2 linked regions of the Magnetofaba australis IT-1 genome follow. The protein of the gene in region 2 interacts with the protein of the main gene of each other region in a pairwise test. Links are inferred from orthologs where the notes say so. Each region holds a gene or a part of one and is shown on either strand. Other genes may lie near its edges. The genes, in order: MAIT1_RS05215 and clpB.

Region 1 (3,186 bases), on a different replicon or contig from region 2:
GCTGGTGAAGCAGGAGGCCTATGGGGCCAGCGCCGCTGTGTAGAGAGAGCGCAATACAACTCTAAAAGAAAAACAGGCCGATAAGGAAAGAGAAAGAGATCCCACCAGCCAGGTTGCGAGAGAGAGTCGAGATTGATGGCGTGAAACGGCATAGCCCTGCGTGGTCAAGAACCTGTTTCGCCCAAGGGCCCATAGAGGCCGAGGGTGTGTTGAGGAGGGCCACGCGCAAATTCCATCAGGGCCAGAGGGCGACAAGCCCCTCATCAACAGGCCGGATACATGGGCGCGACTAAGCCTCACACATCAGTGGACATTTTCTCTTGCCGTGGCGGAGCGGACCATACATGGCGGAGCGGACCATACATGGCGGAGCGGACCATACATGGCGGAGCGGACCATACATGGGCAGCGCCCACGATTCGGCAGGATTGCCGAATCGGACTCGCGCAGCGAGCCCGAAGGGTGAGGGCCATGGATTGCCCGAATCACGGTTTGGATTTTGATGTTGGGAGCTCGAGGGCGGAGCCCTCGAAATCTTCCAGCGCCCATATGTGCACTTTTGAATGCTAGCGACTATAGTCAGCGCGAGCTTCACTTACGTCACGCAAACATTGGCCGTTGTGTGCAGTTTTGGTTTCGCATGGCTATAGATCAACAGCGAGACAAGGTCCAGGCATGAGCCTAAGGCGCCGTCATCACGATTGATGGCGGGCCGCCCGCCTATTTGCCCATGGATTTGGGCTTCAGCGGCAGCGGAATGGTGAGGTTGATGAAGTCGTTCTTGATGGGCGGGGTGAGGGTGACGAAGCGATCGGACTTGAAGTCCATGAACACCACTTTACTGCCGGAGGTTTTGGCGCGGCTGATGATCTCTTCGGTGATGGAGGCGGTGCAGTTCTCCAGACAGACGCCAAAACCGTTCACATCGGAGATGACGATGCTAAACAGCTTCATGGATTGCGTCATACTCGCCAGCTCGTCGTTGTCCAGATAGCCGCGCTCAAGGAGGCCGTCATTGGCGCCATGGACCACCGGTGGGTAGCAGCCGTGTTCGCGAAAATAGGCTACGCAGGCGTTGGAGATGGTATAAAACAGGCCCAGCAGCAGGGTGGATTCGTCGGTCGGTAGTTTGCCGGACTTCTTTTGATCGCGGATATCGCGCAGTTTCGCCAACGTCCAGAGGATGATGGTTAAAACCGCCAAAGCCATGATATAATTAAACATATTCTCACAAACTCCGCGCTGTTCGGGCTGTGCCATGCAATCCGGCGCTGCGTGCGCGCCACACAGTCTGCCTGCAATTGGAATACCAGAACAGAATCTTTTCATTGTGCCGGGGTTGTGTCAAAACAGAAAAAAAATTTGCATCAATCCGTGCGTTGACGCAGCTTTGAGAGTATCCTGTTTTTCTAATAAACTGAGGTCCGCAGTTGCGGGCTGCTCGGATACAGACTGTTATGGAGAGGAAACTATGGCAGATAAAACGTTGGACGCCAAAGGCTTGAACTGCCCCCTGCCCATCTTGCGCGCGAAAAAAGCTCTCAAAGAGATGACCGCGGGTCAGATTTTGGCTATCGAAGCGACCGATCCCGGCTCCGCCAAAGATTTCGAGTCCTTCTGCGCCCAGACCGGCAACAAGATGGTGAAGGCTTCTGAGAACGGCGACGTGTTCTACTACGAAATCGAGAAGTGCTAAGAAAAGGGAGGTAGACCATGTCGGACCAGAAGAAACTGGCGATCATCGCCACCAAAGGCACCCTGGATTGGGCTTATCCCCCGCTGATTCTGGCCACCACGGCTGCGGCGTTGGATTATGAGGTTCACATCTTCTGGACCTTCTATGGTCTCCAGGTGCTGAAGAAAAACCGCAACCTGAAGATCTCCCCGCTGGGCAATCCCGCCATGCCGATGCCGGTTGACATGCCGGTGCTGGTGCAAGCCCTGCCTGGTATGGAAGCGATGGCCACCACCATGATGAAGGCGAAGATGAAGGGCAAAGGCGTTGCCTCCATCGACGACCTGATGGAGATGGCGATTGAGTCCGAAGTGAACATGATTGCCTGTCAGATGACGGTTGACCTGTTTGACTTCAAACACGAAGAGCTGCTGGACGGCGTTGAGTATGCTGGTGCGGCGCGCTTCTTTGAAGTGGCGGGCGACGCGGACATCACGCTGTACATCTAAGGCGTGGATGGACGCTGCAGGGCGTAAGCTCTGCGTCTGTGAATGCGAAAAAGGCCTGGCGGGCGACTGCCGGGCCTTTTTTGCGTGTTGGCGAGGAGCAAAAGTGTTTGCGTGACGCAAGGCCGAGCCAGCGCTGTCTCATGGGCCGCCGACCAGTCGGCGGCTGAATAGTCAGCGCTGGCTCGGCCTTGCGTCACGCAAACACTTTTACCGCATACCTAACAAACGACGAATGCGCTCACCCATCGGCGGGTGCGTCGAGAACAAGCTCGATAACCCCCCACGCAGCGGATTGACGATAAACATATGCGCCGTTGCCGGATGCGCCTCCGCAGTATGGTTGGGAATCGCCTCATTGCCACGCTGTAACTTATCCAACGCGCTCGCCAGCCACTGCGGGTTGCCGCAAATCTGCGCCCCAGTGGCGTCGGCGTGATACTCCCGCGCACGCGAGATCGCCATCTGAATCAGTGAGGCGGCGATAGGGGCCAGAATCATCATCACAATGCTCGCCAAGCCGCCCATGCCGCCACCCTCTTCCTCGTCGCGATTGGAGCCGAAAATGGCGGCGAATTGCGCCATATTGGCGATCATCGTCACCGCGCCGGCGATGGTGGCGGAAACCGTCATCACCAGCGTGTCGCGATTCTTCACGTGGGCCAGTTCATGGGCCATCACCCCAGCCAACTCCTCGCGGCTGAGAATGCGCATGATGCCTGTGGTGGCGGCCACGGCGGCGTGTTCCGGGTCGCGCCCCGTGGCGAAGGCGTTGGGGTTGGGGTCGTCGATGATATAGACCTTGGGCATGGGCAGACCGGCGCGTTTGGCCAACGCTTGCACCATGTTGTACAGCTCCGGCGCCTCACGCGGACCCACCGGCTGCGCGCCATACATGGAGAGCACCATCTTGTCGCTGTTCCAGTAGGCGAAGAAGTTCATCGCCACGGCGATGATCAACGCGATCATCATGCCGCCTTCTCCCGCCATGGCATACCCGGCCGC
Region 2 (3,450 bases):
GCTAACTCAAAGCAGAGAGATTTCTATACAACCTACGTAAAACATGGAAAATACGGCATATTAGCTATTATCGCCTGAATTCAGCGCGCAGGGTCGGCGACGTTCCAGGGTTGTATTACATATATTAACCTGTACTATTTGATATCAAAACGGCGCCTTCTCGGCAACAAATTTCGTCACCATGACGGCAACATTTGACAACCAAGAACAATATCTTAGTGATTTTTCTACAGGAAGGAGCAGCGTTGACGTAAATGGGATTAGCGCCGGGTTTACGTTGATGAGGTCGGCGCGGCGTGCTTCCGTACACAGCCGGAAGAGAGTATGGGGTTGCCCCCATACTCTCCCACGACTGCTCTTACATATCGGCAAACGTCAGGTAAGGAGGAAGCCATCCGCCCCCAGCGCCACAGTGACCGCCTGTCCATCGGCGATCTCGCCCGCCAGCAGTTTCTCCGCCAGCGCGTCCTGCACCCGCCGCTGCAGCACCCGCTTGAGGGGCCGCGCGCCATAGACCGGGTCATACCCCTCATCGGCCAGGGCGTTGCGCGCCTCATCGGTGAGGCTCAGGGTGATTTTGCGATCCGCCAGCAGCGCACGCAGCCGATCCAGTTGAATCTCCACAATGGCGTCCATGTGCGCCCGACTCAAGCGGTGGAAAATGATGGTCTCATCCACCCGGTTGAGAAATTCGGGGCGGAAGCGCCCGCGCAGCGAGGTCATCACCTGCTCGCGCATCTGGCTGTACTGGGTCTCGTCGGTAAAGGCTTCGATAAACTCCGAGCCGATGTTGGAGGTCATCACCAGCACGGTGTTCTTGAAGTCCACCGTGCGCCCCTGGCCGTCGGTGAGACGCCCTTCATCGAGTACTTGTAGCAAGGTGTTGAACACATCCGGGTGCGCCTTCTCCACCTCATCAAGCAACACCACTGAATAGGGCCGCCGCCGCACTGCCTCGGTGAGCTGGCCGCCTTCGTCATAGCCCACGTAGCCCGGCGGCGCGCCGATCAGACGCGACACCGCGTGCTTCTCCATGTACTCGGACATGTCGATGCGCACCATGGCGCTGTCATCGTCGAACAGGAACGCCGCCAGCGCCTTGGTCAGCTCGGTCTTGCCCACGCCGGTGGGGCCGAGGAACAGGAACGAGCCAATGGGGCGGTTGGGATCCTGCAACCCGGCGCGGGCGCGACGCACCGCTTTGGCCACCGCCGCCAGCGCTTCGTCCTGACCCACCACCCGCTCGCGCAGACGCGCCTCCATCTGCAATAATTTCTCTTTTTCGCCTTCGAGCATGCGCGACACCGGCACCCCGCTCCAGCGGCTGACAATCTGCGCAATCTCCTCGGCGTCCACCACTTCGCGCAGCAGCGTCGTTTCGCGACTCTGCTCGGCCAAAACCTCGGATTCAGCGAGCTTTTTCTCCAAATCCGGAATCACGCCGTAACGCAATTTCCCGGCCGCTTCCAGGTTGCCTGCACGCTCGGCCTGCTCCAGCTCAATGCGGCTGGCGTCCAGCTTCTCCTTGAGCTGGCTCACCGCGTCGATGGCCTCTTTCTCCTGCTTCCAGCGGGCGGTCAGTTGCGCCGAGGTCTCCTTGAGGTCGGCCAACTCCGCCTCGATGCGACTCAGGCGCTCGCGGGAGGCGTGATCCTCCTCCTTGGCCAGGGCCGCGCGTTCGATCTCCAGTTGCAGAATGGCGCGGTCGGCCTCATCGATGGCCTGGGGCTTGGAGGTGATGGCCATGCGAATGCGCGCGGCGGCCTCATCCACCAGGTCGATAGCCTTGTCGGGCAGAAAGCGATCATTGATATAGCGGTCCGACAGCGTGGCGGCGGCGACGATGGCCCCGTCGGTGATGCGCACGCCGTGGTGGACTTCGTACTTCTCCTTGATGCCGCGCAGAATGGAGATGGTCCCCTCCACACTGGGCTCGCCCACCTGCACCGGCTGGAAGCGCCGCTCCAGGGCCGGATCCTTCTCCACATATTTGCGATATTCGTTGAGGGTGGTGGCGCCCACACAGTGCAAATCACCCCGCGCCAACGCCGGTTTGAGCAGGTTGGAGGCGTCCATGGCGCCATCGGTTTTGCCCGCCCCCACCAGGGTGTGCATCTCGTCGATGAACAGAATGATCTGGCCGTCGGCCTGCTCCACCTCTTTGAGGACCGCTTTCAAACGCTCTTCGAACTCGCCGCGATATTTGGCCCCGGCGATGAGGGCGCCCATATCCAGCGCCGCCAGGCGCACGCCGCGCAGGGAGTCGGGCACATCGCCGCGTTCGATGCGCAGCGCCAGCCCTTCGACGATGGCGGTTTTGCCCACGCCGGGTTCGCCGATGAGCACCGGATTGTTCTTGGTGCGGCGCGACAGGACTTGGATGGCGCGACGCACCTCCTCGTCGCGACCGATCACCGGGTCGAGCTTACCCTGGCGCGCCAGCGCGGTCAGATCGCGGGCGTATTTTTCCAACGCATCGAAGGTTCCTTCGGGGTCTTGACTGGTGACCCGCTGGCCGCCGCGCAGGGATTTGAGCGTCTCCAGCAGTTTTTTTTCCGTTATGTTGTGACGCTTGAACAGCGCCGCCAGCTCGCCATCGCCCTTCTGCGCCATGGCCAGCAGAAAGTGTTCGGTAGAGACGTACTCATCGCGCATCCCCTCGGCGATCTTCTCGGCGTGGGTCCACAGACTCTGCAAGCGCCGCGACGGCACGGTCTGCGCCGCCGAGCCGGTGACGCGGGGCTGTTTATCCAGAATCGCCATACACTCGCGGGCGATGGCGTCGGCGTCGACGCCGCTACGCTCCAGCAACGGTCGGGTGAGCCCCTCTTTTTGTCCCACCAGGGCCGAGAGCAGATGCTCGGGCTCCACCTGTTGATGGTCCATGGAGGCGGCCAAGCCCACTGCTTGGTTAAGCGCCTCGGTCGATTTTTCCGTCAAACGATCCTGCCGCATGGTTTTGCTCCTGATTGCATAACAACAGGCCGGACCACTGCCCGGCCAAACATCAGATGGGCATGGGAGATGGGAATTACAAGGGGCATAGCATGTGGGTGGATTTAATTTCTGCGTCAATCGTGGTGAATAAAGCCATACGAAGCCAAACCAGCACAGAGCGTTCAATGTTTGCGTGACGCAGGTTGATCTTGCGTTGACTATTGGCCGCCGACTGGTCGGCGGCGGGGCCTGGGGGCCGCGCCCCCAGCGGGGCGTGGGGCAGAGCCCCACGGTGTGGAAGTTGGGAGCTCGAGGGCAAAGCCCTCGATATCTTCCATTTCCAAAATCAAAAATGTTCAATCCGCATCACGACCACCACCCCGCAACAGCGCCGTGATAGTGGAGCAGATGCAGCAGCGCCCCGGTCGCCACGATGATCCAGACACGCCGCGCCCAACTGGGCAAGCCACTGTGCAAAGTGCGCTGAGCCAACAGCAGACTTCCCGCCGCCGC

The links.
Region 1: the proteins of clpB (region 2) and MAIT1_RS05215 interact in binary tests that used the Escherichia coli proteins (3 or more experiments, as listed by UniProt). The link is inferred for Magnetofaba australis IT-1 from one-to-one orthologs.

What each region holds. Positions count from the first base shown.
Region 1 is NZ_LVJN01000016.1:15,317-18,502, forward strand. The notes cover bases 218-3,083. They hold MAIT1_RS05215 (sulfurtransferase TusA family protein), read left to right. Parts: upstream 218-1,471; coding sequence 1,472-1,696; downstream 1,697-3,083. Other genes in these bases: MAIT1_RS05210 (hypothetical protein), read right to left, coding at 721-1,224; dsrE2 (sulfur carrier protein DsrE2), read left to right, coding at 1,714-2,184; htpX (zinc metalloprotease HtpX), read right to left, coding at 2,392-3,083. In the rest of the region: MAIT1_RS05205 (IS110 family RNA-guided transposase), read left to right, coding at 1-43; more of htpX, read right to left, coding at 3,084-3,186. UniProt on the Escherichia coli protein: Involved in thiosulfate metabolism.
Region 2 is NZ_LVJN01000020.1:88,637-92,086, reverse strand. Bases 166-3,295 are described here. They hold clpB (ATP-dependent chaperone ClpB), read right to left. Parts: upstream 2,956-3,295; coding sequence 376-2,955; downstream 166-375. Also shown: MAIT1_RS12680 (hypothetical protein), read right to left, coding at 3,304-3,450. UniProt on the Escherichia coli protein: Part of a stress-induced multi-chaperone system, it is involved in the recovery of the cell from heat-induced damage, in cooperation with DnaK, DnaJ and GrpE. Acts before DnaK, in the processing of protein aggregates.